Regions from separate parts of the Micromonospora sp. WMMD1102 genome, predicted to be linked through region 3. Evidence: riboswitches for the same ligand, from Rfam matches in the RefSeq annotation. Region 3 holds a riboswitch; each other region holds the start of a gene.
The links. Region 3 has a riboswitch for cyclic di-AMP ahead of O7626_RS30990 (hypothetical protein). Riboswitches for the same ligand answer to the same signal wherever they lie in the genome.
Positions count from the first base shown of each region.

Region 1 (5,920 bases), 820 kb from region 3:
CGAGGGTGTACTGCAACGGGGTGACCGGCTGCACCGGTACGCCGGCCGGATAGGCGTCCGCCTCCGGGTACGCCCGGCCGTACACCGGAATCGTCGCCCGGCCCGGCTTCGGCGTCGCGACCAGGCCCACCGTCCACTTCGCGGTCGGCTTCGACCTCGGGTTGTGGAACCACGCCTTCTGCCCGAGATACCAGATCGCGGTCCAGTCGCCCTGCCGGCCGGCGAGCGCGTACGTCTGTCCGGCCGACGCCCGCGCCCCGTGGTCGGAGATGTGCATCGTGTTCGGGGTGCCGTCCGGGCGCAGCCCGAGGTCGTTCACCAGCGGCGCGTCGGCGGTCGGTGCGGTGCGCAGCACCACCGACGACGACCCGCGCGCCGGGCACGGCACCCCGGCCGCCGTGCAGCCGGTGAACGCCGGCCGGTTGGTGGCGAAGTCCGGGTCGATGGTGACCAGTCCGGCGGCCGGTGCGCCGACGCCCCGGAACGGCGCCCTGAGCAGGTCGAAGTAGTGCGACCAGTCCCAGTACGGCCCGGGTTCCCAGTGCATGCCGCGCACGTTCGCCGGCAGGATCCCGGGGACGTTGTCGTGCCCGATGACGTGGTCGCGGTCGAGCGGGATGTCGTACCGGTCGGCGAGGTAGCGGACCAGTTTGGCCGAGGTCCGGTACATCGCCTCGGTGTACCAGGTGCCCTGTGCGGCGAAGCCCTCGTGTTCCAGGCCGATCGCCTTGGCGTTGACGTACCAGTTGCCGGCGTGCCAGGCCACGTCCCTGCCCTTCACGTGCTGCGCGATGTGCCCGTCGGCGGAGCGGAGCGTGTAGTGCCAGCTCACGTAGGTCGGGTCCTGGACCAGCCGCAGCGTGGTGTCGTAGCTGCCCTCGGTGTCGTGGATGACGATGTACTCGACCTTCTGCCGGGCGGGCCGGTCGGAGAGGTCGTGGTTGCCGTAGTCGCCCTCGCCGAACGCCTGGTAGGGGGCGGGGATCCACTCGCAGGAGATGTCGCGCGGGCACTCCAGCCCGTCCGGGCGGGGTCGGCCGGGCAGGCCGAGCCGGTCCAGCCAGTGCCGCTGCGGGACGATCCCGGGGTGGCCGGGGAGGGTGATCCGGTGCCCGTCGTCGGTGGTCCGGCTGGCACCCTCGGCGAGGGTCCGGTACACCTCGTCAGCGAAGGCGGCGGCGGCGTCCGCGCGGTCGCTGCCGGCGTACCGGGCCACCGCGCCGTACCAGGCCGCCGGGTCGCCGCGGCGGCGTACTCGGACTGCCGGGTGTCGGCGTACTCGGATTGCCGGGTGTCGGTCGACGGCGGCGCGGCGAGCGCGGGGCTGGCCGGCAGCAGTGCCGCAGCGCCGAGCAGGGCGGTGCCGATCGCGATTTTCCTGCTCAGCGGCGTTGTCGTGGGAAGCATCGAACCTCCAGGGGCCGGGGTGGGCCTGCCGATCACCCTCCACCCGGGACACCGCTGCGGTCAATACCTGCCAAACAAGCTCGTCGCCATGTAGAAAACTTTCACCTATACCGAGCGTGTCCGAGCCGGTCCTCGTGGGTCGACTCCGCCGAGCGTCGGTTCGCGCCGTCCGTGACCGCCCCGATACACAACGAATCGACTCAGATCACGGGGTTGCGTTTGGATAACACCCTTCTCTAAGGTTGGGGACCGTCGAGCCGACGGCAGGCCGCCTAGCCGGGCGGCGACGTCTCGACACCGCCGAATCGTCACACAGAGCGAACCGGGGACCCGAGCATCCTGGGGTGAATCCGCGCCTTCTGCGGTAGGGCGACACTCTTTCCGCCCGAACCCGTCAGCTAACCCGGTAGGCGGGCTACGGAAGAAGGAGTACGGACCCCGGTGGCTTCCCCTGCCCCGCCGCGGTCGCCCTCCCTCCCGTCGGCAGCCGCCGACGCCGGGAACGCGAAACCGCGCCCTCGAAGGTCCATCCTCGTCATCGCCCTCACCGCCCTCGCCAGCGCCGTCGTGCTGTTCACCGGCACGACGCCGGCACTGGCCGAGCCGTCGGTGGCCGAGATCGAGCAGCAGATCGACACCGCCTGGCGCAAGCTGGAGCCGGTCGTCGAGAAGCACAACGCCACCCGGCAGGACCTGGCGGCGAAGAAGAAGCAGGCCGCCACCCTGCAGAAGAAGATCGCCCCGCTGCAGTCGCAGATCGACGCCGCGATGAACCGGGTGAGCGACTTCGCCGTGCAGGCGTACAAGGGTGACAAGGCCTCGGCGGTCAACGCCCTGCTCACCTCGAAGTCGCCGACCGCGCTGGTCGGCCAGCTCTCGGTGCTCGACCAGTTCGCGCGCCAGCAGCAGCGCGAGGTGCAGGAGGTCGTCGACCTCAAGGAGAAGTACGCCGCCCAGAAGGCTCCGCTGGACCGGCTGGTCACCCAGCTGACCAAGACCGAGGCGGAACTGGCGGCGAAGAAGAAGGAGATCGACGCCGAGGTCGAGCGGCTACAGAAGCTGCGGATCCAGGCGTACGGGAACGGCTCCGCCGGCCCGCTGCGGCCCGCGCCCTGCCCGGCGACCTACCCCGGCGGCCCGTCCGGCCAGGCGGTCAAGTTCGCGTGCGCGCAGATCGGCAAGCCGTACAAGTGGGGTGCCGAAGGCCCCGGCTCGTACGACTGCTCCGGCCTGACCCTGGCCGCCTGGGCCAAGGGTGGCGTCTCGCTGCCGCACAACGCCCGCGCCCAGCGCGGACAGACGAAGCAGATCAGCCGCTCCGAGCTGCGCCCTGGTGACCTGGTCTTCTACTATGCCGACCTCAGCCACGTCGGCATGTTCGTCGGCAACGGTTGGATCGTGCACGCCTCCCGGGCCGGCGAACCGGTCAAGATGAAGCGGATGGACGACGGCGAGATCCACAGCTTCGGCAGACCGGGCTGAAATCTCCGGGTTGAGGTCCCCGGGTCGACGGTCTCCGAGTCGACCGAGTCAACGCAGAACCCCCGTCGCGCAGGTGCGGCGGGGGTTCTGCCGTTCGGCCGACGGGGTGGCGCCGTGCCTCAGCGGGTGGGCCAGGTGCGCCAGTTCTGCCAGGAACGGCTCGGAGTCGGCCCGCGCTGTCCCTGGTAGCGCGAGCCGTAGACGGCCGATCCGTACGGGTGGGCCGACGGCGACGAGAGCCGGAAGATGCAGAGCTGCCCGATCTTCATCCCGGGCCAGAGCCGGATCGGCAGGTTGGCCACGTTCGACAGTTCCAGCGTCACGTGGCCGGAGAAGCCGGGGTCGATGAAGCCGGCGGTGGAGTGGGTGAGCAGGCCGAGCCGGCCCAGGCTCGACTTGCCCTCCAGCCGGCCGGCGAGCTGGTCGCCGAGGGAGATCACCTCCAGCGTGGAGGCGAGCACGAACTCACCCGGGTGCAGCACGAACGGCTCGCCGTCCGGCACGTCGACCAGCGAGGTCAGCTCGTCCTGCTGGATCGCCGGGTCGATGTGCGTGTAGAGGTGGTTGTTGAAGACCCGGAAGAGCCGGTCCAGGCGTACGTCGATGCTCGACGGCTGCACCAGCGCGGGCTCGAACGGCTCCAGCGCGAGGGTGCCCGCCTTGATCTCGATCACTAGGTCGTGGTCGGAGAGCAGCACCGGATCACCTTAGCGAGTGGCGTGACGGTGACCGGCCGCGACCTCGCCGATGGGTGGGATCGGGGTAGGTGATCGAACAGGTGTTCGATAGAATGTGGGCATGGCATCCTGGTCCGAATTCGCCTCTGACGAGCCACGACTCGCCGACGCGATCCGCGTCCTCATCCAGCAGTACGGTCCGGGTCTCGGCTACCTGGCGACCGTGCGCGCCGACGGTGGGCCGCGGGTGCACCCGGTGTCCCCGGTCATCACCGACGAGGGACTCTTCTGTTTCGTCGTCGACTCTCCGAAGCGGCGTGACCTCGAACGCGACGGCCGATACGCGCTGCACTCGTTCCCGCCCGAGGACAGCGACGACGAGGCGTACGTCGCGGGTCGGGCCCGGCCGGTGACCGACCAGGCCCGGGTGGACCAGCTCGCCGGCAACCTGCGGGCCGCCCCGCAGGTCGACTGGCGGCTCTTCGAGTTCACCGTCGACGTCGCGATGGTGGCCCGGCACGGCAGCAACGGCGCCACCCCGCTCGCGGCCGGAGACCGGTCCGAACGACCGGCCGTGCAGGTCTGGCTCGACCCGGCCGGCGCCGCACCGGGCGCACCGGGCACACCGGTCGGTGCCACCACCGGGTCGAGGCGGCGCGGCCGGCGCCGGGCGGTGGAAGAGGAGCCCGTCCCGACGCCCTGAGCTGCCGGCACGCACGCACGCCTACGGCTCGCGGAACGCCTTCCACGCCTTGAGCATCCGGAACGCCTGACCGTACGTGAACTCGTACATGCAGGCGTCGACCGAGTAGTCCATGAAGTTGTGGATCGGGTCGGTGCCCGGCTTCGCCGTGCAGGTGTCCCGCCGCTCCGGGCAGCCGAAGGCCGGCTCCGCCTCGGCAGGCGTGTCGAGGACCTGATCGCCCTGGCCGTCGCAGCCCTCCTGGAAGGTGTGGTAGAGATTCAGCCAGTGCCCGACCTCGTGCGTGGCCGTGTCACCGGCGTTGTACGGCGCGGCCGTCCCACCCGGCAGTGACTCGGCCAGCACCACCACCCCGTCGTACGGGTCGAGCTTGCGCTCCGGGAAGGTGGCCCAGCCGAGCAGCTTCTCCTCCAGCAGCCCGGTGTAGATGTTCAGTGTGTCCTTGCCACCGACCCGCAGCGCCCGCTTCATCTGGGTCTCCGTCGGGCTCTCCGGCGCGATCGGATACCAGGCGGGTCTGGTCACCCGGTTCACCTTCTTCAACCGGAAGCGGAAGGGTGTCCAGGCCCCGCCGGTACGCCCGCCGAACGACTCGTTCAGCACCCTGATCTGAGCCTGGATCAGGGAAAGCGGGACGTCCCCGGCGGCCCGGGTCCGCCGTTCGCTTATCACGTGGAACACCACGTCGATCGTGATCGTCAGCTTCCCCGGTACGCCGAACGGCGCCACCCCGACCCGTTGCGCGTACGCCGCGTCGACCGCCCGGTCCCGCTCGGCCGCCTCGGCCGACGTCAGCTCGTTCGGCTCGACCGCGTACGGCGCACCAGGTTTGGCCTTGGCACTCGGGTTGCTGCCGTGCGGGCTCGCGGTGTGCGGGTGCCCTGTGGCGGTCTCGGTGCAGGCGGGTGCGCCGGATTCCCTGGCCGGATCCGGAGGTGCCGCCACCACCGGACCGGGTCCGAGCAGCAGGACGAGAAACACACTCGTCATGCCGGTCGAACGCGACGACCAGCGCAGTCCACGGAACACCATCGCCACACCCTTTACTTTCGGATAGTGGTTCTGTGATGACACAGAGCCATAGTTGCAGGTGGGGCGGACGTTACCTGGCTCGGTCTCTGTTGCAAACGAGGCGGCACGGCGTGGTTCGTGACCTGTTCGAGCAGGTGGCGGTGGGGTCGGGGTGGGGCTCGGGGGTAGGTGAGTGCATGATCGGATCCGACCGGGTACAGTGGGGTCCGCTCGCGGGTGTAGTTCAATGGCAGAACATCAGCTTCCCAAGCTGACAGTGCGGGTTCGATTCCCGTCACCCGCTCCAACAACGAAGGCCCAGGTCAGAGGACATTCCTGACGCTGGGCCTTCGCCGTTTCTGATCTCTATCCGGGTGACGTGCCCCCTGCGTGCCCCTCCGGATTCAGTCGCCTTCCGGCTTGACCTTGCTCCGTCTGAGCTTGCTCCGAGTAGTAGAAGCCATTCCCGCTGTGCTCGCGCCGGGCAACGGGCCAACAGGCGCGTCTTGCTCAAGGCGCCGCCGAAGGAGCCCATGTTGAAGAAACCGGCGGCCTGGTATAGGCTGCTCGGCAGACAACACCGATTGTAGACCCATTCTACTACATTGTCAAGTCGATCAAGCTTCTGGCCAGCAAAATC
Region 1 is NZ_JARUBN010000001.1:7,679,910-7,685,829, forward strand. It holds gene O7626_RS34855 (peptidoglycan recognition family protein) at 1-1,216, opposite strand, end outside; gene O7626_RS34860 (hypothetical protein) at 1,292-1,501, shown strand; cyclic di-AMP (ydaO/yuaA leader) riboswitch at 1,696-1,836, shown strand; gene O7626_RS34865 (C40 family peptidase) at 1,849-2,889, shown strand; gene dcd (dCTP deaminase) at 3,009-3,587, opposite strand; gene O7626_RS34875 (pyridoxamine 5'-phosphate oxidase family protein) at 3,688-4,269, shown strand; gene O7626_RS34880 (zinc metalloprotease) at 4,291-5,301, opposite strand; tRNA gene O7626_RS34885 (tRNA-Gly) at 5,514-5,587, shown strand.
Region 1: another riboswitch for cyclic di-AMP. It lies ahead of O7626_RS34865 (C40 family peptidase); the one in region 3 lies ahead of O7626_RS30990 (hypothetical protein).

Region 2 (8,097 bases), 1.0 Mb from region 3:
CTCCGCGGGCTGGCCGCCGCCACTGCCACTCGACGACTCGTGTCGCAGTCGCCGCCGTCGCCGCTCCGGATCGGTCATCTGCCGACCATACCGGGGCGGCGGCGGCCTGGTCGTGGGCTCGCGCGCCCGCCGGGGCCGGCGGATGATCCGGGCAGCGGTCGACGGTGGTTCCGGGGATGGTTCCGGGGTGCGGCCGGTGGTGGTCGGTGGCACGTCGCGGGGTGCGGTCGGTGGTGGTTCGGCGGGTTTTTGCCCGGCTGGCTACCCTCGGAACTGGAACGGGTTCCGGGCCCGGACCGTTGGGGAGGACAGCACTGATGGCAGACCACACGCAGCCGTGGGCCGAGCGGACCGTCGAGATGCCGCCGGAGGGGCACGGGCCGGGGATGCCGCCGGACGGGTACGGGCCGGGGATGCCGCCGGGGCCCGAGGGCTTCCGGCGGGGTGTGGCGCAGGTCGGGGTGCCGCGAACGCACGGCGAGCCGGGGACGGCGCCGCACGAGCCGACCGGAACCGGGTGGCCGATGGCGGAGCAGGAGCGGGAGCGGGAGCAGCTTCCCCCGGGTTACCACTGGCGGCAGCTGCGCATCGGGCGGCACTGGAGCATGCTGGGCGGCCTCTTCGCCTTCGTCTGCTGGGGGATCTGGGCGATCTCGGCCCGGGGTGACCTGACCAGTCCGGTGGTCACCTTCGTGCTGACCCTCTTCGTCGCGGTCGGCCTCTTCGCACTGGCCCGGCTGGTCGGCCGGGTGATCTGGGAGCGCCAGCTCGGCCGGATCCGCCGCAGCGCCCAGGGCGCACACCTGGTCACCGGGATCTTCCTGGCCGGGGTCGGGGTGGCGTACCTGCGCCAGACCGAGTGGGTGGTCGACCTGTGGAACTGGGTGGCGGGGCTCTGAGTCGGTCGACCCAGCGAAAGCGACAAATCACAATTTGGTCACTCGGTAGTTACTGAACGCTCGCCAGACGATTACCCCACGCTACGATTTGGTCTCCGTCCTCCACTGGAGGTTGCCCGCGGTGACCCTGCTCAGCGTGATCGTCCCGGTCTACCAGGTGCGGGCGTACCTGGCCGAATGCCTGGACTCCATTCTCGACCCGTCCTTCCGTGATCTCGAAGTGGTGGCGGTGGACGACGGATCCACCGACGGCTCCGCCGCGATCCTGGCCCGGTACGCCGCCCGCGACCCCCGGCTGGTGGTGGTCACCCTCGACCACAACCAGGGACTCGGGCCGGCCCGCAACACCGGCCTGTCCCGGGCCACCGGCGAGTACGTCTGGTTCGTCGACGGCGACGACTGGCTGCCCGGGGGAAGTCTCGGCGCCGTCGCCGAGCGGTTGGCCCGAACCCGGCCGGACCTGCTGGTCACCGCGTACACCAGGCATTACCCGAACGGCGGGACGCGGCACCTGGGACTCTCCCAGGTCGGTGCCGGCAGGCCGGCGCCGGAGACGTTCACCCTGCGCGAGCGGCCGGCCCTGCTGTCGGTGCTGCACATCACCTGCAACAAGGTGATCCGCCGCCGGTTCCTGCTGGACCTGGGCCTGACCTTCGAACCCGGCTGGTACGAGGACGTCTCGTTCAGTTTCCCGCTGATGTTCGCCGCCGAGCGGATCACCCTGCTCGACCGGTGCTGTTACGCCTACCGGCAGCGCCCCGAAGGGGCGATCACCGCGACGCCCAGCGAGCGGCACTTCGAGGTCTTCGCACACTGGGACCGGGTGCTGGCCCGACTCGACGCCGAGCCGGCGATGTCGGCCGACCTGCGCCACCTGGTCTTCCAGCGGATGATCTGGCACCTGTTGCAGGTGCTCGGTCACCCCCGGCGGGTGCCGCCGGAGCGCCGCCGCGAGTTCTTCGCCGAGATCGTCACCCGGTACCGGGCACACCTGCCGCCGGCCGGCTACCAACCGCCCGGCGGGGCGGCCGGGCTGAAACACCGGCTGGTGGGGCGCGGGGCGTACGGGCTGTTCAGCGCGCTCCAGGCCGCCCGGCGGGCACACCTCGGCGTGGTGACCCGGGTCCGGCATCCGCGGTCCGCGACCCAGCCGGTGGCCGGCACCCCCACCCCGGCAGCGCCGGTCGTGCCCGGTGGCCGTGCCGAGGCGGTACCCGGCAGCCGTACCGGGGTGGTGCCGGGCGACCGTGCGGAGCCGGTGCCGGGCGAGTTGACCGACCGGGTGGGCTGAGCCGGGGTGGGCTGAGCGGGGGGTGGGCTTGACCGGGTCGGTTTGCCGGGTACGGGTCGCAGTCGGTCGGGGGCCTGCCGGTGTCGTCAGCCGTGCTCGCCGAGCGGACCGACCTGCCAGCCTCGACGCAGGCACTCCTCCAACAGGTACGGCAGGGCGGCCAGACTTGCCCGCCAGGCGCCCGGTGCGGAGGTGCAGTCCGAGTCGTGCAGTAGCACCGTGCCGCCGCCGGCCAGCCCGTCGCGCAGCGTGTCGAGTACCGAGGCGCGGGTGGCCGTCCGGGTCCAGTCCCGCCCCCAGCAGGTCCAGAGCACCGGCGTCAGGTCCAGCCGGCGCGCGGCCACCAGGGCGGCGGCGCTGAGTACCCCGTAGGGCGGTCGGAAGAACCGGGGCACCCGACCGGTCACCGCGCCGATCAGCTCCCGGGTCCGGGCCAGGTCGCGGTAGGTGGCGTGCGGGCCGCGCAGCAGCAGGTTCTGGTGCGCCCAGCCGTGCACCGCCACCTCGTGCCCGGCGGCGGCGAGGTCCAGGCCGAGCGCGGGCGCGCGGGCCAGCATCGATCCGAGCAGGAAGAACGTGGCGCGGGTCCGGTGCGCGGCCAGCGCCTCGACGAAGAGCGGGGTGGAAGCCGGGTCGGGGCCGTCGTCGAAGGTCAGCGCGACGTGCCCCGGAGAGCCGCGCCCGCTCAGCCGGGGAAAGAACCGCAGCCGTATCCCCGGCAGTACCGTCAGGGCCGGCACCACCTGGGCGGCCAGCGCGGCACCGACGGTCGTCGTCGCCGGTACCGCGCGTCCGCGCACTCGTTCCTCCACCCGCCGCACCTTCGCGGAATCCGCCGCACCTTCGCGGACGCGGTTACCCGCGCGCCCCGGCTTCATCCTCACCCGGACGGGTGGTCCGGCCTGGTTGCTCCGGTCTCCCGCGCTCCGTGCCGGCCGCGCCGGATCGCGCTGGCCCGTGCCGAACCGCGCTGGCCCGTGCCGAACCGCGCTGGCCCGTGCCGAACCGCGCTGGCCCGTGCCGGCCCGTGCCGGCCCGTGTCGGACCGTGCCGAACCGCGCCGGATCGCCCTGGCCCGTGTCGGACCGTTTGCCGGGCCGCCCCTCGGGTAGCCGCCGCGCGGCAGGCAGGACCGGGTCTGGACGGGGGCGGGATGCGCGGTCGAGGGGTGCGCGGCCGACCCGCGGCCCGGGTGGCGGTGATCACCGGGGCGAGTGCCGGGGTGGGCCGGGCGACGGCCCGGCTGCTGGCCCGGCGGGGGATGCGGATCGCCCTGCTGGCCAGGGGCGGTGCCGGCCTGCGGGGGGCGGCCGAGGACGTCCGGGCGGCCGGCGGCGTACCGCTGCCGATCGAGACGGACGTTGCGGACCACCGGCAGGTGGCGGCGGCGGCGGATCGGGCGACCGGCGAACTCGGCCCGATCGACCTCTGGGTCAACAACGCCATCGTCTCGGTCTTCGCGCCGCTGCACCAGATCGCACCCGAGGAGTTCCGGCGGGTGACCGAGGTCTGCTATCTCGGGTACGTCCACGGCACCCTGGCCGCGCTGGACCGGATGCTGCCCCGGGGCGCCGGCACGATCGTGCAGGTCGGATCGGCGCTGGCGTACCGGTCGATCCCGCTACAGTCCGCGTACTGCGGTGCGAAGCACGCCATCGTCGGCTTCACCGAGTCGCTCCGCTGTGAACTGCTGCACGACCGCAGCCCGGTCCGGGTCACCATGGTGCACCTGCCGGCGCTGAACACCCCGCAGTTCGACTGGGTGCTGTCCCGGCTGCGCAACCGTGCCCGACCCGTACCGCCGATCTACCAGCCCGAACTGGCGGCCCGGGCGATCGTGCACGCGGCCGACCGGCCGGACCGCCGGGAGTACTGGGTGGGCGCGTCGACGGTCGGCACCATCATCGGCAACCGCTGCCTGCCCGGCCTGCTCGACCGCTATCTGGCCCGGACCGGGTACTCCGGACAGCAGACGGCGCGGCCGGCCCCGCCGGACCGCCGGGCGAACCTCTGGCATCCGGTGGACGACGGTGACGGGGTGGACCGGGGCGCGCACGGGGAGTTCGACACGCCGTACCGGACCCGGAGTCCGCAACTCTGGCTGTCCCAGCACCGGGGCGTGGTGACGGCCGGTGTGCTCTCCGCCGGTGCGGTCGCCGGTGTGCTCTTCGGCACAACGCCGTGGCGCCGCCGGTAGTCGAAGAATCACCCACCGACCAACCTGGACATGTTTCCGCACGTCAGGCCGTTGGCAATGCGGATGGTGAATAGCCGACAGCAGCTGGTGGATAATGGCGGGCAAAGCATGCCCTTCGATGCGTACGACGCGCCGTGATTACTGATAGTCGTTGCCTGGCAACGCTTTTAGCCGGGAACAGGTCTTGCCATTCCGGAAGTGAAACCGGGTATGCTGTCTGCCGTTCATAGCCGGATACCGTGTGGTGCCGGCGCTGATCGCCGCCTAATCGCCACACGGCGAGCCGGGGCCCCACGTTCCCCTGGGGTGAATCCGCGAAAGCGGTAGGGACCACTTCCATCCCGAACCCGTCAGCTAACCCGGTCGGCGGCCGACGGAAGGGATACATGTGAGGGCACCCCTACGCCGAAGGCTGGCGACTGCCCTGGCACTGCTCACCGCCGCAGCTCTGGTCGCGGTTCCGTCCGAGGCGTCGGCCGCGCCGAAGCCGGCCCCACAGGAGGAAGCCGACTCGCCGCTGCTCGGGGACGTCCTCGCCAGCGCCGGCAAGCGGCTCGCCGAGGCGAAGGCCGAGCGCACCAAGTCGCAGCGGCGGCAGCAGGCGCTCGGCAAGCAGCTGAAGGACGCCGAGGCCAAGCTGGCGGCGCTCGCCCCGGAGGCAAGCGAGATCGCGGCCGAGTCCTACCGCAGCGGCAAGCTCAGTGCCATCTCGATGCTGCTGTCCAACAACTCGACCGACCCCTCCAATGGCGGCTTCATGCAGCGGATGTCGGCGCTCAACGAGCTGAACCTGTTCAACAACGGCAAGCTCCGGGCGCTCAACCAGGCGCGGGACGAGGTCGGCGCGGCCAAGAAGGCGATCGACGAGGAGGTCGCCAAGCAGGCCGCCCAAGAGAAGATCATCAAGAAGCAGCAGTCGGACGCGAAGAAGGCGCTCTCCCTGGTGGGTGGCAACTCGCGGCCCGACAAGGGTCTGGTGTCGGCCACATCGCCGGTCGCCCGGCCGGGGCCGGGGATGGCGGACGGCTTCCCGGGGCTGCCCTGCAACAAGAAGGACCCGACCACCAGCGGCTGCATCACGGCCCGGACGCTGCACATGTACAACGAGGTGCGCCGGGCGGGCTTCAAGCGGTTCGTCGGCTGCTTCCGGCCCGGCGGGCCGTTCGAGCACCCGAAGGGCCGGGCCTGCGACTGGTCGCTGCGCAGCTCCGGGTTCAGCCGGGCCGCCAACGACGACCAGATGAAGTACGGCAACGACCTGGCCGCGTTCCTGATCCGCAACGCCGACCGGCTCGGCATCCTCTACGTGATCTGGTACAAGGAGATCTGGTTCCCGGACGAGGGCTGGAGTTCCTACAGCGGTCCCAGCGACCACACCGACCACGTACACGTCTCGATGCTCTAGCCTCGGCCCGACACCCGGCCGCCCCGCCACCTGCCCGTGCAGGTGGCGGGGCGGCCGCGTTCAGTCGGCGGCGTGCCCGTCGCGTCGCGCGGCGGGCCGGCCGGCGGGCTGGCATCATCGGCCGATGGCAGTCATCGAGGTCGTCCGGGGCGACATCACCCGGCAGCACGTGGACGCGATCGTCACCGCCGCCAACGAGTCGCTGCTGGGTGGCGGCGGTGTGGACGGTGCCATCCACCGGGCGGCCGGGCCCCGGCTGGCCGAGGCGGGTGCGGCGATCGCCCCCTGCCCGCCCGGGGAGGCGGTGGCGACGCCCGCGTTCGACCTCGACCCGCCCGTCCGGTACGTCATCCACACCGTCGGCCCGGTCTGGGAAGGCGGCGGGTACGACGAGGCCGAGGTGCTGGCCTCCTGTTACCGCCGCTGCCTGGCGGTCGCCGACGAGGTGGGCGCGCGCAGCGTGGCCTTTCCGGCCATCGCCACCGGGGTCTACGGTTTTCCTGCCGACCGGGCGGCCGAGACAGCGGTGCGGACGCTGCGCCGCACACCGTCGGCGGTCGAGTCGATCCGCCTGGTCGCCTTCGACGAGGAGACCGCCACGCTGCTCCGGGCAGCTGTCGACCACGCTGACGGGCCATCTGCCTCGGCCGGGTGACGGGTCAGCACTGACGATGTGATGATGGCGGTCAACTGGTTGTATCTTGCACCGAGTTGGTTGTAGCGTGCAACTATGAGTGCCGACGAGGCGCGCGCCATGCGGGACGCCGTCAGCCAGTTCGTCCGGGCCTTCGGGCTGCACCGGCCCGAGCAGACCCCGTGCGGTCAGGCGATGTCCGTCTCCGAGGCGCACGCCCTCGCCGAGATCGACCGGGAGGGCGGACTGCGTCAGGTCGAGCTGGCCCGCCGGCTGCGGCTGGAGAAGAGCACGGTGAGCCGGCTGGTCGGCCAGCTCACCGGTCGCGGCTGGGTGGAGCGGGCGGATGCGGCCGGCGACGGCCGGGGCGTCTGGCTCACCCTCACCGGGCAGGGCCGCCGCGCGGCCGACCGGCTCGCCGCAGCCAGGGAGGCCCGGTTCGCCGCGTTGCTCGACCGGATCCCACCCGACGAACGGCCGGCGATCCTGGCCGCCGTGCGACGACTGGCGGAGGCCGCCGATGACCAGTGACAAGCCGATGACCGATGACGAGCCGGCGGCCGGTGCGACCTGCTCGTCGGAGTGCTCCGACGACAACCCGGCGACCGGAGGCAGTTCGACGACCGCAGGCAGTTCGAGAACCGCAGGCGGTTCGACGACCGTAGGCGGTTCGACGACCGGTGCCAGGTCGGCGACCAGTGCCAGGTCGATGGCCGGGGAACGGCTCTGGGCGTCGTACCGGCCAGGTCATCGCCGTCTCCTGGTCGCGGCCGGGCTCGCCGCCGTCGTCGTCCTAGTGAGCGCTGCCGTGCTCATCACCGTCGAAGCGGGGCGAGACGAGGCCGTTACCGCGGACACCCGACGGCAGGCGGAGGTCGCCGAACGCGGTCGCGAGGTCATGCCGTTCGACCTGGACCGCACCACCCACCGCTTCACAGCGACCGCCGACGGCGGCCACCAGACGGTAACGGCGGACGAGCCGGTGCGGCAGCGGCAGGTGGATCTCGTCCGCGAACACCTGCGGGCGGAAGCCGAGCGGTTCCGCCGTGGCGACTTCACCGACCCGGCCCGGATCCACGGTGCGCAGATGCCCGGGTTGGCGGAGCTGCGGGCCGGCGCCGGCCAGATCCTGATCGACTATTCCGAACTGCCCGCCGGGGCACGGCTGGACTACCGGACGGCCGAACCGGCGCTGCTGCGCGCCCTGCACGCCTGGTTCGACGCCCAGGTCACCGACCACGGACCGCACGCCGAGCACGGACAACCGTCGTAGCGCGGGTCGTCCGGTTGCCTCGTCCGGGGCCGAACGGGTGACGGCGGCCGATAGGATGCGGTTCTCCGATCGGAGGCGGTGTGCGACGAACACGCGTCGGTGCGGTGGCCGTGGTCGGAATCGTGGTGGTGAACGTGGTCGCCTGGGCGCTGTTCTGGCCCGCCGACGACGGCCGCCCCAACTTCCTCCGGCAGGCGGTCGCCGAGTTCGCCGCGTCCACCGCCGTCCTGCTCTTCGCCGTCGCGCTGGTGCTGGCCACCCGGGCCAGCTGGATCGAACCCTTCTTCGGTGGCCTGGACCGGATGTACCGGGCCCACCGCCGGGCGGCGGTTGCCGGCTTCGTGCTGCTGGTCGCGCACGTCACGGTCGTACCGTGGCTGCTCGACTCACCGGGCGGC
Region 2 is NZ_JARUBN010000001.1:5,843,074-5,851,170, reverse strand. It holds gene O7626_RS26200 (hypothetical protein) at 1-78, opposite strand, end outside; gene O7626_RS26195 (hypothetical protein) at 318-899, shown strand; gene O7626_RS26190 (glycosyltransferase family 2 protein) at 1,021-2,190, shown strand; gene O7626_RS26185 (polysaccharide deacetylase family protein) at 2,277-3,002, opposite strand; gene O7626_RS26180 (SDR family oxidoreductase) at 3,344-4,387, shown strand; cyclic di-AMP (ydaO/yuaA leader) riboswitch at 4,639-4,772, shown strand; gene O7626_RS26175 (hypothetical protein) at 4,776-5,792, shown strand; gene O7626_RS26170 (O-acetyl-ADP-ribose deacetylase) at 5,917-6,447, shown strand; gene O7626_RS26165 (MarR family transcriptional regulator) at 6,523-6,957, shown strand; gene O7626_RS26160 (hypothetical protein) at 6,947-7,699, shown strand; gene O7626_RS26155 (FAD-binding oxidoreductase) at 7,780-8,097, shown strand, end outside.
Region 2: another riboswitch for cyclic di-AMP. It lies ahead of O7626_RS26175 (hypothetical protein); the one in region 3 lies ahead of O7626_RS30990 (hypothetical protein).

Region 3 (8,097 bases):
GCGGTCGACGGCCGGGTCGCTTCCTTAGCCAGCAACCAAGCGATTCTTAAGACTGAACTAAGCGGGCCGCTCGGGCTTGGTTTCCGACACATCGACCCGGTACATATTCTTCGTGACTCGTCGTCGGGATGTCGATACGGCCGAGCCGCTCACCGAATGGGTGACCGGCCTGCTGCCCCGGGTGCCGTCCGAGGACCCCTACGACCGGCCACCCCGGGGGCGTGACCGCGAGGGGTACGACGAGTTCGACAGGTACGCCCCCGCCGAACCCGCGGATCCGGCGGACGCCTGGTCGAATCCGTCGCGCGGCCGGGAGCCGTCGCGTGGCCGGGAGCCGTCGCGCGGCAGGAACTCCTGGTCGTACGCGGACCAGGCCCCGGCGTACCGGCCCAACCCGATCAGCGGGGCCGCCGAGGCGGCCCGGCACCGGGAGACCGCCGAGGTCGAGCCGTACGACCGCAGCGGCCGGCTCTTCTTCCACATCGTCTTCTGGTCGGCGCTGGCCACCAGTGTCTATCTCTGGTGGCTGAACACCCCGACCGGCTCGATCCGGAACACCGCCGACATCCTGATCGCCGGTGGCCGGCTCACCGGCATGGTCGGCGGGTTCCTGCTGCTCGCCCAGGTGCTGCTGATGAGCCGGGTGCGCTGGCTGGAGCGCTGGATCGGCGCGCACTCGCTGCTGATCTGGCACCGGGAGCTGGGCGCCTTCCTGCTGCTGGCCATCCTGGCGCACGCCGGGCTGATCGCGGTCGGCTACAGCAAGCTGACCAACACCCCGATCGTCGAGGGCACCTGGACGCTGCTGAGCACGTACGAGGACATGATCAGCGCGACGGTGGCCACCGGCATCCTGGTCGGCATCGCGCTGCTGGCCATCCGGGCGATCCGCCGGATGATGAACTACGAACTCTGGTACTACCTGCACCTGAGCACCTACCTGGTGCTGCTGTTCAGCTACGGCCACCAGTTCGCCACCGGGCGGGAGCTGTCCAAGCCGGGCTTCGGGATGTACTTCTGGGCCGGGCTCTACGTCTTCGTCGTCGCCTGTGTCCTGTGGGGACGGATCATCTCCCCGATCGCGTTCAACCTGCGGCACCGGCTGCGGGTCGAGGACGTGGTGCCGGAGGCGTTCGAGATGGTCTCCATCTACATCTCCGGCAACCGACTGGACGAGCTGGACGCCCGCGCCGGGCAGTACTTCCGGTGGCGGTTCCTGACCAAGGGCTGCTGGTGGCAGGCGCACCCGTTCTCGCTCTCGGCCGCGCCGAACGAGCAGTGGCTGCGGCTGACCGTCAAGGTCGTCGGCGACCACACCGAGTCGCTGCAATACCTGGAGCCCGGCACCCGGATCTTCGCCGAGGGGCCGTCCGGGGTCTTCACCGCCGACCGGGCGATCCGGCCCCGGGCCCTGCTGATCGCCGGTGGCAGCGGCATCGCGCCGATCCGGGCGCTGCTGGAGGACCTGCCCGAGCAGACCGTGGTGATCTACCGCTCGCGCAGCGAGGAGGAGCTGCTCTTCCGCGACGAGCTGGACTTCCTGGCCCGCTCCCGCAACGCCCAGGTCTGGTACGTCATCGGTTCCCGCGACGACCCGGCACCCCGGCATCTCTTCACCGCGAAGGGCATGCGCGAGCTGGTGCCGGACGTACGCCGTCGGGACGTCTACCTCTGCGGCCCGCCCGGCCTGGTCGACGTCTCGATGCGGACGATGCGCAAGCTCCGGGTGCCGCGCCGGCAGATCCACCTCGACCCGTTCGAATTCTGACCCCCCGCACACCCCCACCCCCTACGGAGGTAACTCCCGTGCGTCGTGCCGCCTTCGCCGTCCTCGGTACCGCCATCGGCGCCAGCCTGCTGATCGGCGCCAAGCTCGGCACCTCGACCGAAGCCCCCGGCGACCAGGTGGCGCTGGAGGAGGAGACCGACGGCGGGGCCGCCGCCGCGCCACCGGCCGGCAGCACGCCGGGCGCGAAGAAGACCACCGCGCCGCCGGCCAAGAAGCCCCCGGCGAAGGCTCCGGCGGGCGGCCTGAAGGACGGCACCTACGCGGGGGCGACCGCCAACTACGACTACGGTGCGATCAAGGTGACCATCACGGTCGCCGGTGGCAAGGTCACCGACGCCGACGCCAGCTATCCGGACGAGGACCCGACCAGCGCCAGCATCAACCAGGGCGCGATCCCGAAGCTGCGCCAGCAGGCGCTCGCGGCCACCAGTGCCAGCAAGGTGAACACGGTCTCCGGGGCGAGTCTGACCAGTGCGGCCTACAAGGCGTCGTTGCAGTCCGCGCTCGACAAGGCGAAGGCCTGAGCGGCGATGGGTACCGCCGGGCTGCGTCGGGTCGAGCAGATCATGGGTACGCCGATAAGCGTGCAGCTCACCGACCCGCTGCCGCCCCGGCGCCTTGCGGCGCTCGCCGAGCAGACGTTCGACTGGTTCCGCGAGGTGGACGAGCGGTTCAGCACCTACAAGGAGCACAGCGAGGTCAACCGCTTCCACCGGGGCGAGCTGTCCATCCAGGACTGTTCGGCCGACCTGCGGCTGGTGGTCGAGGCCTGCGCCGACCTGTGGCGGGAGACCGACGGCTACTTCGACGCGTACGCCACCGGCCGGTTCGACCCGTCCGGCTATGTGAAGGGCTGGTCGGTGCAGGTGGCGTCGGACCGGCTGCTGGCGGCCGGCTGCCGGTCGCACTGGATCAACGCGGGCGGGGACATCCGGGCCCGGGGCGGCCCGCGTCCGGGTGAGCCGTGGCGGATCGGCATCCGGCACCCGTGGCAGGCGGACCAGATCTGCTGGGTACTCGGCGGGAACGACTTCGCGATCGCCACCTCCGGGACGTACGAGCGGGGCTTCCACGTGGTCGACCCGTACCGGGGTGCTCCGGCCACCGAGCTGACCTCGGTCACCGTGGTCGGCACGGATCTCGGCCGCACCGACGCGTACGCCACCGCCGGGGTGGCGATGGGGCAGGCCGGGCTGCGCTGGCTGGCCGATCTGCCGGAGTACGAGGTCGGCATCGTCACCTCCGAGGAACTCTGCTACCGCACCGACGGCTTCCCGGTGCTGCCGCTCGACCCGGACGCGCCGGGGCCGCCGTCACCGGCGCACTCCGATGTCACCGGCCAGCCCGCCCACGGCTGGGCCGACGGCCGGCGGAGCTGACGGCCGGCGGAGCTGACGGCCGGCGGAGCTGACGGCCGGCGGAGCTGCCGAGGGCGGAGCTGCCGGAACGGAACCGGCGGGGAGGAGCCGGCGGGAGCGGGGTCAGCCGGGCAGTCGGCCGACGAACCACTCCGCCGCCTCCCGGGCCACCTGGTCCAGGGTGCCGGGTTCCTCGAAGAGGTGGCTGGCACCGGGCACCACCCGCAGTCGCGCACCGGCGTCGAGGTCGCCAAGCGCCAGGTCGTTGAGCCGCAGTACCTCGTCGTCCAGGCCGCCGACCAGCAGCAGGGTTCCGGCGCGTACCCGGGGCAGGTCGGCGCCGGCCAAGTCCGGGCGCCCGCCCCGGGAGACGACCGCGTACACCTGGTCGGGGCGCTGCGCGGCGGCGCGGAGCGCGGCGGCGGCTCCGGTACTCGCCCCGAAGAGCCCGATCGGCAGCCGGCCGGCCGGTTGCGCTGTCGACAGCCAGTCGACGACGCCGACGAGTCGGTCGGTGAGCAGGCCGATGTCGAAGCGCAGTTCCCCGGTCCGGTCGTCGAGCGCCTCCTCGTCCCGGGTCAGCAGGTCGACGAGTACGGTGGCCAGGCCGCTGCGGTTGAGCGCCTCGGCCACCATCCGGTTGCGCGGGCTGTGCCGGGAGCTGCCGCTGCCGTGTGCGAACAGGACGATCCCGCGCGCGTCGGCGGGGACGACCAGGTCGCCGACGAGGCGTACCTCCCCGGCCGGAATGGTGGTCTCGGTGGTTCCGTCCATCGGCTGCCTCTCCTGCCTGTCGCCGGGCGCGTTCGGCCGCGTACCACCGACCCGCCGCTCCGTCGGTCCCACCCGGCGCCTCCGGTCCGGTTTCAGCCGGCGGTTTCGGTCCGGTCTCAGCCGGCGGTTTCGTCCGGCTTACCCGCCGGTGCCCGGGTCAACCACCCGGCCGCCCCGGAACGGGGTTTGCGGCTGCCTGACCGGGGAAGGCCACCGCAGCATCCGACTAGACGCCGGCCGGCCGCCGTGCCGACCGGCGGAGGAACGGAAGGGGCGCTATGGCCCGCCACAAATCCGGCAAGGCGAAGTCCAGCTCGGCCCGGACCGACGACGCGGGGCAGCAGGCCCCCGACCGGAGCGAATGGGCGGACGAGGCGGCCAAGGCGAGGTCGCTCGACGACCCGCGCCGGATGCCGCCGCGCGACGCGGTAGGCATGCCGTCCAGCGGCGAGCGGTACTCGGAGGATCCGCGCGACCACTGACCGGGCGACGGCAGCCCGGCACGAACCGATCGACGATCCGCTGTCAGATCCTTGGAGACCCGTGGTCAGTCTCGACCATGAGTCTCCAAGGATCTTTTTGCAGCAATATCAGTGTTGACTTAATTAAGTTATAGCTGACATAGTTCCCGGGTGCACACGTTCGACACCCCCGCGCGCCGGGGCGGGCCGACAGCGGTCAGCCGGGAGATCGGCAGCTGGCTGGAACGCCTCCGGCTGTTCTGGAGCCAGCGCCTCGACGCGCTGGCCGGCGAACTCGCCCGCCGTGAAGGCGAACGCCCCGAACAGCACGTCACCGGCGCGGACACCGCCGGAACACCGGACCAGCCCGTCAACGAGGAGAACCCGTGATCGACATCGTCAACCAGATCAACGCCACCCAGCGGGAGATAGGCAACCAGGCGGTCACCGGCGGACCGGGGCGGTCGGTGCTGCTCCGCCGGAGCTACGACGCCCCGGTCGAGGACGTCTGGCACGCCTGCACCGACCCGGAGCGGCTCGGCCGATGGCTCGGCGTGGTCGAGGGCAACCTCCGGGTCGGCGGCAGGTTCCAGCTCAAGGAGAACGCCGGTGGCGAGATCCTGCGCTGCGAGGAACCCCGGCTGCTCAAGGTCACCTGGCTCTTCGGCGAGGGCATGCCGACCGAGGTGGAGGTACGACTGTCACCCGGCGAGGACGGCCGGACCCTCTTCGAGCTGGAACACGCCTCACCGGCCCAGATCGTCGACGAACTCGTCAACACCTACGGTCCGGGCGGCACGATCGGCATCGGCGTCGGTTGGGACCTCGCGCTGCTCGGCCTCGACCTCTTCCTGCGCGACGTCGAATTCGATCCCGCCAGCTGGCAGCACACCCCCGAGGCAAGGGACTTCGCCACCCGCGGCTGCCACGCCTGGGGACGGGCGGTCCAGGTCGCCTGGGGGACGAGTGACGACGACGTCGCCACCGCCGTCGCGTTCGCGACGCAGCACTTCGTCCCCGAGACCGACAGCGCCGGCTGACGGCCCCCGTCGCCCGGTGGGCGAATGAGCACAGCACAATCAGGAGGTGCCGATGACCGAGCCGGGAGTGCCCGAGGTGATGGCCGAGCTGGCCGCGTTGGACGACCCGAAGATGCGCGAGGCGAACGAGAGACACGGTGACGACCACGGGGTGAACCTCGGCCAGCTGCGCGCGCTGGCCAAGCAGCTGAAGACGCAGCAGGACCTCGCCCGCCAGCTCTGGCGGACGGAGGACACCGCGGCCAGGCTGCTGGCGCTGCTGATCTGCCGCCCGAAGGCGTTCGACCGTGCCGAACTCGACACCATGCTGCGGCAGGCGCGCACGCCCAAGGTGCACGACTGGCTGGTCAACTACGTGGTGAAGAAGAACCCGCACGCCGAGGAGCTGCGGCTGACCTGGTTCGCCGACCCGGATCCGGTGGTCGCCAGCGCCGGTTGGGCCCTGACCAGCGAGCGGGTGGCGAAGAAGCCGGAGGGGCTCGACCTGCGCGGACTGCTCGACACCATCGAGGCGGAGATGAGGGACGCCCCGGATCGTCTCCAGTGGGCGATGAACAGCTGCTTGGCCCAGATCGGCATCGACCACCCCGGACACCGCGCCCGGGCGATCGACATCGGCGAGCGCCTACAGGTGCTCAAGGACTACCCGACGTCGCCCGGCTGCACGTCCCCGTACGCGCCCGTCTGGATCGGGGAGATGGTGCGCCGGCAGCGGGGCGGCTGACCCGGGGGGCACAAATTCCACGCCGGACTCCGCCGAATCCATGAATCGACCCGGTTGACCAGGTAGTCTGACTCCGGTTCCGCCCGGTGGCGCACCCCTCCGCGCCGGCGTGACCGCCGCCGAGTCACCCGTCAGGGTGAGCCGGGGACCCAGGTAGGTGGGGTGAGTCCGCAACCGCGGTAGGGGCTTGTTCCGTCCCGAACCCGTCAGCTAACCCGGTAGGCGGGCGACGGAGGGACATGCATGACGGGATCCACCCGCCGGCGGCTGCCGCTGGCCCTGGCCCTGATCGCCACGTTCGGCGCGCTCACCGGGGCGGCGCTCCGGCCGGACGTCGCGGAGGCGAACAGCCCCGCCGCACTCGGCGACGAGGGCGACACACCACTCTTACGCGACGTGCTCGAATCCACCGGCCGAGGCTACCTACAGGCGAAGAACGCGCTGGCCAACGCCAAGGCCCGGCAGGCGAAGATCGCCGCCGAGCTGCGCCGGGTGGAGGCACGGATCGCGGAGCTGCGCCCCCGGGTCGAGGAGGTGGCCCGGACGGCGTACCGGACGGGTCGGATCGGCCCGGTGCTGGCCCTCCTGCACAGCAGCTCGGCCGACGAGCTGCTGGAGCGCGCCCGTCGGCTGGAGGCGGTGGCGCTGCAGGACGACGACGCGCTGCGCGCGCTCGGCGAGGCTCGGGAGCGGGCCACCCGGGCGAAGCGGGCGCTGGACGCCCAGGTCGTCGAGGAGCGCCGGCAGCTCGCCATCATGCTGCGGCAGAAGCAGGCCGCCGAGCGGGCCCTGGCCCAGGTCGGCGGGGCCTCCACCGGAGGATTCGTCAACGCCAGCTCGCCGCTGGCCCGGCCGGCGCCACGGGCCGGCGACGGCTCCTGGCCGCCGCAGTCGTGCAGCCGGCCCGACCCGACCACCACCGGCTGCGTCACGCCGCGAACCCTGCACGCCTTCGCCGAGGCGCGCCAGGCCGGCTTCACCAGGTTCGCCGGCTGCTACCGCTCCGGCGGCCCGTACGAGCACCCGAAGGGGCGGGCCTGCGACTTCTCCGCCGAGCCGGGCGGGTTCCGTGGCGCCGCCAGCGGAGCCGACCGCACCTACGGCAACAATCTCGCCGCGTTCTTCGTCCGCAACGCCGACCGGATCGGCGTGCTCTACGTGATCTGGTACCGGCAGATCTGGTTACCGACCACCGGCTGGAAGTCGTACGGCGGGGCGCGCGGCGACCCGTCCAGCGACCACACCAACCACGTGCACCTGTCGCTGGTCTGACGCCCCGGGAGAACAGCCCCGGGAGACAAGCCCCGGCCAGGTTGTCACGGTGTGCTGGCGTCGCGATGGGTCACCTGGTAGGTGGCATCGACCGCATCGGTCTCCAGCAGCACCGTCAGCAGGCCGTCCGGCAGCGTGCAGGTGAGGGTGCGGTCGGCCGACGGGCTGAGGGTGTAGCAGTGCCGGATCCCGCTCTCGTCGAAGATCGAGATCGTCGCGTCGCCGGTCCCCGAGATGCGCTGGTAGCGGAACGCCTCGCGCACCGCGTGCTGGTCGGCCGGCACCGTGAAGCAGAACCCGAACCGCTCGCTGCCACTGGTGACCGTCAGGCCCGCCGGGTCGCGGGTCAGGACCGGGCAGGACGGCGGGGCGGCCACCCGCCGGAAGGCGAGCTGGTAGTCACCGGTCGGCTCCCCGCTCGCCTGGTTGTCGGCCACCACGAAGAACGGCGCGGTGCCGGTGAGCTCGCAGGAGTACTGGTAGAGCTGGAAGGCGTCACAGACGTAGCCACCCGTGGCGTCGAACACCGTCAGTTGGGGGTTCGCCACCCCGGCCGCGTCGCCCGGGGTCAGCCGTACCACCTTGGAGCCGGCGGCGCTGGGCAGTTCGAAGCAGTCGACCTCGCCCACCACGCCGAACTGTCCATGCTGGACCGTGCCGTCGTCACCGGCCGTGGCGC
Region 3 is NZ_JARUBN010000001.1:6,859,364-6,867,460, forward strand. It holds gene O7626_RS30950 (ferredoxin reductase family protein) at 113-1,768, shown strand; gene O7626_RS30955 (FMN-binding protein) at 1,807-2,313, shown strand; gene O7626_RS30960 (FAD:protein FMN transferase) at 2,356-3,168, shown strand; gene O7626_RS30965 (hydrolase) at 3,271-3,921, opposite strand; gene O7626_RS30970 (hypothetical protein) at 4,200-4,403, shown strand; gene O7626_RS30975 (hypothetical protein) at 4,554-4,772, shown strand; gene O7626_RS30980 (SRPBCC domain-containing protein) at 4,769-5,422, shown strand; gene O7626_RS30985 (DNA alkylation repair protein) at 5,475-6,146, shown strand; cyclic di-AMP (ydaO/yuaA leader) riboswitch at 6,254-6,387, shown strand; gene O7626_RS30990 (hypothetical protein) at 6,390-7,418, shown strand; gene O7626_RS30995 (hypothetical protein) at 7,463-8,097, opposite strand, start outside.

Region 4 (8,097 bases), 4.6 Mb from region 3:
ACACCGGGGCACCGATCACCAGTACGGTGTCGTACCCGACCAGTTTCTCGGCCAGCGGCCCGATCGCCGGTGGCAGCAGTCCCTGGAACTGGGGATGGTGCTGGGGGAAGCCGACCCGGTCGGCGAACGGCGGCTGCCAGACCGGTGCCCGGCTCCGTTCGGCGAGGGCGACCGCCTCGGCCCAGCCGCCGGCCCGGTCGACCCCGGCGCCGATCACCAGCATGGGCTGCCGACTGGCCGCCAGGATCTCGGCGAAGCGGTCCAGTTCCGCCGGATCGGGTGCGACCCGGGTGCTCACCCGGCGTACCTGGGCGGTGCCGCTGGCCGGTTCGTCCCAGTCGTCCAGCGGTAGGGAGAGGTAGACCGGCCCGGCCGGCGGCTGGACCGCGGTGGCCAGCGCCCGCATGAACGCCTCCGGGATGTCCTGGGCGCGCATCGGCTCGTGACTCCACTTGACGTACGGCTCGGGAAGCTGGGTCGGGCGCACGTTGGTCAGCATCGGCTCGGAGAGGCTCATCGTCCGGGTCTGCTGGCCGGCGGTAACGATCATGGGCGTCTTGTTGTGCCAGGCGGTGACGAGGCTGCCCATCGCGTTCCCGGTGCCGGGCGCGGTGTGCAGGTTGACGTGCACCGGGCGGCCGCTGGACTGGGCGTAGCCGTCCGCCATCGCGACGGCCGACGCCTCCTGTAGGGCCAGCACGTACGCGAAGTCGGCCGGAAAGTTCTTCAGAAATGGCTCCTCGGTGGAACCGGGGTTGCCGAACAGGGTGGTCAGGCCGAGGGAACGGAGCAGGTCGTAGGTCGCTTCGTGCACCGTTGTCATCGAAAGGAGCCTCCTGGTGTCCTCGTCCCATGCCCAGACGACCGGGCTAAGCCGGTCATTTCCGTCATACCTCACCCGTACATGATCATGCCGGTTTATCTGCTCCACCGTCCGTGACCCTCGGATGGCCGCCGGAGCCCCCAATCGCGGTCCTGGTCACTGTTTTCGCTGCTCACTGGGCTTGGCAACGGCCGAACGCGGACAGTAATGTCGGCAAGTCCGCTACCGGCCCCTTGGTCACCGCCTGGTGACACCGGAGCGGACCCGCTGAGTCGTTGTGTAACGAGCCGGGGACCCACAGTTATCTGGGGTGAATCCTCGGGCTGCGGCCCGGGGTAGGGCGGCCTTCCCGCCCGAATCCGTCAGCTAACCCGGTAGGCGGTGTCGGAAGGAGTAGTTGTTTCGTGCCGCATCACCCGGGCTCCGGCCCGTCCCCCCAGTTTCCTCGCTGCATCGTGGCGCCACTCCCGGCCGCCGCGACCGCCGTACCGGACCACCCGGTCCCCGGCCGGGACCCGATCCTGATCCGATAGCGGGCTGTGCCGCGGAGGTCGTCGATGCGCGGGGCGCGCCGGCCGGCTCGCCGGCGGGTCCCGGTACCGCCGCAGGCCGGCGACGACGGATCGTGGTGGCGCTGATTCCACCGGTACGCCGACAGCGGTGCTCCGCACCCGTGGGCGCATCGCCGGTCCGTCTTCGCCAGGTTCATCGGCGCGCGCCTTTCCGGTGCCATTCCGCGCGATTCTCCGGCACATTCCGGCAGCGATAAGAAACGTCGCGTCACCATCCCGTCCCCCGGTAGTGGTGACACGCATTCCCCTGGAGGACAACGTTGAAGCACGCAATTAACGGGCGGTTCAGGACCGCCATGTCGGGCCGCCGGAACCGGCTCGCGCTCGCCTCGGCCGCGGTGCTCGCCGCCGCCGCCTCGACCGGGGTCGTGCTGGCCTCGACCGGCTCGCCGGAGGCCCCGGAGACCGGCTCGACCGTCGCCGTCGCCGAAGTCGGCGCCCCCGCCGCGGGTCAGGCCGGAGCGGCCGCCACCACCGCGCCGCGGACGACGGCGCCGCAGACCACCGCCCCGGCGACCGAGGCACCGACCACGGCGCCGGCCAGCAAGGCGGCCAAGGCGGCCCCGACCAGCACCCCGAGCAAGCGGCCGGCGCCGCCCGCGGCCAAGCTGCTGGACTACGATTTCCAGACCCAGATCAACGGTTGGTACTGCGGCCCGGCCGCCACCCGGATCGCGCTCACCGTCCGGGACAAGCAGCCGAGCCAGGACTCAGTAGCCGCCGACCTCGGCACCACGACGAGCGGCACGAACTCGGCCCAGGACACCACCCGGGTACTCAACAAGATCATCGGTACCGACTTCTACCGCACCACGGCCATCCCCGGCGGCGCGGCCACCCCGGCCCAGATGGACCGGCTCCAGGCGGACGTCGTGCACGCCGTCACCAGCGGATACGCCGTGGTGATGAACATCGCCGGCTCGGCCACCGACCTGGACGGCGGTTGGCACAGCTACCCCGGCGGGCACTACCTGACGGTGGTCGGCTACCGCGACGACGGCCGTACGGTGAAGATTGCCGACCCGGCCATCCCGGGCGAGGACAGCAACTACTGGATGAGCACCATCGACCTGGCGAACTGGGCGGCCACCCGGGGCTACTCGTCCTGAGCCGACCCGACCTCCCGAACGGGTGTAAGGAAGGGCCCCCTCCTATCGCATTTTGTATAGGAGGGGGCCCTTCCTTACACCTCACGAGGTCACTGGCCCTGCCACACCGCCTGGGCGCCGGTGTCGCCGGTACGGAACACGAAGTACAGGGTGATCCCGGCCGCCGCCAGGGAGAGCACCCCGAAGACCAGGCTGAGCACCGGCGACTCCTTGGCGGCCGGCGCACCTCCGGCAGCCGCGCCCTCCGTGCCGTCCCCCTCGACGCTGGCGGCGGGCCGTACGGCGGCGGTGCGGGGCTTGACGAGGAGGACCAGGGCCAGGGTCAGCACCCCGAGCGCGATGGTCGCGTACAGGGTGTTGGTGCCGAGATCCTGGTGCTCCGCCAGCCGGGGGACGTACTCCGGGCTGACCCGGTTACGTGATTCCAGGCGGGCGAGGAATCGGTCACCGGAGAGCTTGGCCATCAGCGCCGCGACCGGGGTGGCGACGGCGAGCAGCCCCAGCACCCAGCGCAGGTGCGGGCGGACGAACGGAAGGAACGCGTACCCGACCGCGGCCAGCGCGAGCAGTGGCACGAAGACCACTGCGGCATGGACCAGGAAGGGGTGGGCGGGAATGCCCATGAACTCCTCGAGCACCGGCGCCTCCTCGGCGACAGATCGGATCGACGACAGATCGGATCGGCGAAAGACAGGGTGGGACGACCGGCGTACGGGCCGGTGGGGCGGAAAGCTCCGGCAGCCTGGGCAGGCGTGCGGACCGTTGACATGGTGCCCGTGGCGCTGATCCTTGACAAGGGCCGGCGGAGTCCGACCGGCGGCCTGGACCAGCTCAGGTTCACTGTGGATCGTCGTCCGGTACGGCCGCGGGCGCCGGTTCCTCGCCGACGACGTACTCGGTGTACTCGGCGACCGGGGTGAAGCCGAGCCGGTCGTAGAGCTTGTACGCGGCGGTGTTCTCCGCCGCGACGTTCAGCGCCACCGTGTCGACGGTCTCCAGCAGCCGCCGGCAGAGCGTCGCCACCACGGTGCTGCCCAGCCCCTGCCCCCGGTACGCCGGAGCGGTCGTCACGTTGCCCAGCGCGCTCACCCGGTAGCGCGGCGACCAGACGTGCACCCCGGCGACGGCGACCAGCCCACCGTCCCGGCGCAGCCCGACGTAGTGACCGGTCTCGACCATCCGCGGGTCGAACCAGTTGCCCGGATAGGCCGCCTGGTAGAAAGCGGTCAGCTCCGCGACGTCCGCCTCGGTCAGCACCTCGCCGGCCGGCGCCACCCGGGCCAGCCGGTCGGGGTCGGTGAGCGCCATCTTCAGGTGCGCCCCGCGCGTCCGGACCGGGTAGTCCCGGGCCAGCACCTCCACGCCGCCGGGGGACAGGTGTGCCTCGAAGTGCCGGGGCAGCAGCGGGAGGAGGCCGGTGAGCAGTTCGGCCAGCACCGCCGGGGAGCGGTGCAGCGCCAGCAGCACCGGCCTGGGCGCACCGTGGTAGAGCAGCGCCACGGCGTCGCCGCACCGGTACCAGTTGGTGTACGGCCAGTAGAAGTCGTCGAGGTCGCCGAGTTCGTACGCGTGCAGGTGCGGGTCGCGGCGCAGCAGGTCGGCCAGCTCGTTACGGTCGCGGCTGGTCCTGATCATCGTCACCGGGGCATCATGGCACAGCCCACGAGCACCCTCGGCGCAACGGGCGTGCGCTCAGTGGACCGGGGCGGGGCGGGGTGCCGGTACCGGCGGAGGCGTACCGGCCCCGGCCACCTGCCGGCGGGCCTCGTCGAGGAACCCGTCGGCGTAGTGCTGCTCCGGGAAGTCGCCGAGATAGCGGGTCCGGGTCCGCCACCGGGTCTCGGCCAGTGGATCGCTCTCCAGCAGCCGGTCCAGCACGTCGTCCAGGTTGGACAGCTCCGAGTCCAGTACGTAGCCCGAGCCGGCCAGCGGGAAGCCCTCGACGAACCGGTCGCCCTCGCCGACCCGGTCGGTGACCGCGTACGGCTTGCCCGAGTAGAGGTAGTCGGAGATCACCGCGGAGACGTCCGAGACCAGCGCGTCGGAGGCGTTGACGCAGTCGACCAGGCTCATCTTCCGGGCCGCGTCGGCGCCGAAGACGTGCCGCCGTCCGGTGCCGGCCCGGTGCTCGGCGAGGAGCTGCTCGATCCGGGCGAGCTGCCGGGCCGACGCCGGGTTCTGCGAGGTGTAGGGGTGGGCCCGCAGGATCACCGTCACGCCCCGGTCCAGCAGCCGGCGGACCAGCTTCTCGCCGACCGGCAGCGAGCAGTGGTCGACGTCGGCGTTGTGCCCGGTCCAGGTCGGCGTGTAGAGCACCACCTTGTCGGCCCGGTCCCGGATCGGCTCCCGGCGTACCGCTATCGACTCCACCTGCGGGCGGCCGACGATCGCGAACTTCTCCCGGGGGATCGTCACACCGTTTCGGGCGTACCTGTCGATCGCCGCCTGCCCGGCCACGAAGATCCGGTCGAAGATCGCGGAGACCGGGTTGGCGCTCGGCGCCTTGTCGCTGTCGCCGTGGTGCAGCTGGATGTGCGTGAGGTGGGCGTACCGGATGCAGTGGCTGTTCTTGGCGCCGTGGTTGACGTAGAACGCCACCCGCAGGCTCGGCACGATCGCCTCGTCGATGGATCGCGGCGTCGGGCAGACCACCACCGGCGCCCTGGTGGCGGCCGAGATCGCCGGCAGGAAGTTCGGCTCCCGCAGCAGCACCACGAACGGCCGCCCGATCCGCTCCAGGTAGGGCAGCCACATCATCACCTGGTATTCCGAGCCGGGCGGCGCGGAGAAGTGCAGCAGGAACTCCGGCTGGTGCCGGCGCAGCGCCTGGGTGACCGCGCTCTGCCCGGCCGAGGGACGCAGTCGACGCAGCGCGAGCGGCCCGACCGCGCCGATTCCGGCCGCCGCGCCGACCAGCACGGTGAGCAGCAGGGCGGGCCAGGCCGGCAGGGTCAGCGCCGCACTGCCGGCGAGTACGGCCAGCAGGACCAGCACAGCCGGCCCGAGCCGGTCGGCGACCAGCAGCGGCCAGGCCCGTACCCCGAGGTTCGCCGAGCGCACCTCCAGCTCGGCGGCGTCCCGCAGCGGTCGCTCGGCCAGGGTCAGCCCGAGCAGGGTCAGCCCGGTCAGCGCCAGGACCAGCCAGTTCAGCCCGGACTCGGGCACCCGGTGCGCGTACCCGACAAGTACCCCGGCGATCAGCAGCACCGGTTCGGCGACCAGGTCGGCGCGGGGGTTGACCCGGCGTTCCAGCCAGACGGCCGCGGCGCCGGCCACCGCCAGGGCCAGCCCGAGCAGTTCGGCCGAGGTGAGGGCGAGGAGCAGGAAGGACAGCACGGCCAGGCCGGCACTCAGACACCGGACGGTCAGTTTCCTGACCAGATCGCCACGCATGCGCTTCCTTCCTGGGGCGGGCGGGTCGCCGGACGGTGCCCGGCGGGGAGTGCGGAACGGGGCTAGGGGGTGCCGACCCGGGGCTGTGGCACGAGCTCGACGTGGGTCGGCTCCTCGGCGGCCGGGTCGCCCGGTCGGTCGACTGATCCGGCGGCCGGGTCGCCCGATCCGGCGGCCGGGTCGCCGGGGGAGCGGCGGACGTCGACCACCTGGCCGGTCAGCCCGGAGAGCAGCACGTCCAGCGAGACCCGGGCCACCGTGTCGGCGGCCAGCAGGGTGTGCTCCGGCTCCTCGCCGAACGCCCGGGTCCGCATCGGGGTCGCGGTCCGCTCGGGGTTGACGCAGTTCACCCGTACGCCGAACTCCGACCACTCGTCGGCGAGCGCCTGGGTGAGGTTGACCACGGCGGCCTTGGTGGCCGAGTAGAGGGCGTACCGGGCCCGGCCCCGGGTGTAGGAGCTGGAGGTGTAGAGCAGCAGCTGGCCCCTGGTCTGCCGCAGGTAGGGCAGCGCCTGCCGGGCGATGTCCACCGGGGCGACCAGGTTCACCTGGAGCATGTGCGCGATCGTCGCCTCGTCCATCTCGGCGAGGGCGCCCATCCGGAGCACCCCGGCGGTCACCACCACGTGGTCGATCCGGCCGGTCGCCTCGAACGCCCCGCGCAGTGCGGCGGCGACGTCCTCGGCGCGCTCCACGTGGGTGCCGGTGCCGGACCGGCTGACCGGGAAGACGTCCGCGCCGTAACCGCGGGCCACCTCGGCCAGCCGCGCCCCGATCCCGTGGCTGCCACCGAAGACCACCACGGTACGGCCGCTCAGCTCCTCGACGTACGCCCGCTCGTCCAGCAGCCGGGGCGCCTGGGCGGCGGCGAGCTGGAACAGTTTGTCCGCCAGGTGTACGTCGACCGGATGGGTCACCTTGATGTTCTCGTCCGAGCCGTCGATCACCTTGATCGGCACCTCGGGCAGGTAGCGCAGCACCACCCCGCAGTCGTCGGTGGCGCTGAACTCCGGGTCCTGCCCGGCCAGCTCGTACGCCGCCCGGATGGTGCTGGACCGGAACGCCTGCGGGGTCTGGCCCCGGCGCAGCCGGGCCCGGACCGGGATGTCGGTGATGCAGTCGTCGTCGTCCACCTGGATGATCGTGTCGGCGGACGGGATGGCCACGTCGACGGCGCAGTGCCGCCAGAGCGCGTTCACGCACTCCCGGACGATCCGGGGGCTCAGCAGCGGCCGGACCGCGTCGTGGAAGAGCACGTTGCAGTCGTCCGGGCCGAGTGCGTCCAGCGCAAGCCGGGTGGTGGCGTTGCGGGTGTCGCCGCCCTCGATCACCTGGCTGACCTTGCGGAAGCCGGCCCGGTCCACGATCTGGCGCGCCTCGGCCACGAAGCCGGGCGCCATCAGCACCAGGATCTCGTCGATCTCGGGCGCGGACTCGAAGACGGTGATGGTGTGTTCCACGATCGGCTTGCCGGCGATCTTGAGCAGCTGCTTGGGGATGCCGAGCCCGACCCGGGTCCCGGTGCCCCCGGCCAGCACCACCGCCACGGTCCGGGTCGGCCGCCACGGCGCGGCGACGTCGGGGCGGGGGCCTGCGGCCGGGCCGACGTCCGGCTTCGTCGCCGGGTCATGTGCCATTGCCGATCCTCACTGACTGGACTGTCGGATGCCGAAACGACTGTCGAATGCCGAAATCTCCGCCCCGCCGGCGTCGCCCGGCCGGTCTGCGCCGCTTCCGGCCCACCCGGGAATGGCGTTCCCGGCCCGCCCGGGACCGACGGTCACCGTCCGCCACCGCACCCGGGCCACCGGTCGCCCTTCCCGCCGTCGCCGGTGGGGAGCGGTCGTCCTCCCGCCGTCACCGGTGGGAGGACGACCGGAGCCCACGACCTCTAGGACCCTAGCGCGCGGCCGGTCGCCCGGGTAGCCGCGCCGGGCGGGCCGCCCGGACGCCGGACGGCCCGGGCGTCACTTCTGGTTCATGAACTCGTCGTACTGGGCGATCACCTCGGCGGTCGGCCCGTCCGCCCGGATCAGCCCTGATTCCAGCCAGATCGACCGTTCGCAGGTGTCCCGGATCGAGCTGATGCTGTGGCTGACCAGGAAGACCGTGCCGGCTCCGGCCCGCAGTTCCCGGACCCGCCGCTCGCTGCGCCGCCGGAACCGGGCGTCCCCGGTGGCCAGCGCCTCGTCGATCAGCA
Region 4 is NZ_JARUBN010000001.1:2,296,391-2,304,487, forward strand. It holds gene mdlC (benzoylformate decarboxylase) at 1-823, opposite strand, end outside; cyclic di-AMP (ydaO/yuaA leader) riboswitch at 1,079-1,219, shown strand; gene O7626_RS10320 (C39 family peptidase) at 1,692-2,504, shown strand; gene O7626_RS10325 (DUF2231 domain-containing protein) at 2,594-3,142, opposite strand; gene O7626_RS10330 (GNAT family N-acetyltransferase) at 3,342-4,139, opposite strand; gene O7626_RS10335 (CDP-glycerol glycerophosphotransferase family protein) at 4,197-5,897, opposite strand; gene O7626_RS10340 (bifunctional cytidylyltransferase/SDR family oxidoreductase) at 5,960-7,534, opposite strand; gene O7626_RS10345 (ABC transporter ATP-binding protein) at 7,865-8,097, opposite strand, start outside.
Region 4: another riboswitch for cyclic di-AMP. It lies ahead of O7626_RS10320 (C39 family peptidase); the one in region 3 lies ahead of O7626_RS30990 (hypothetical protein).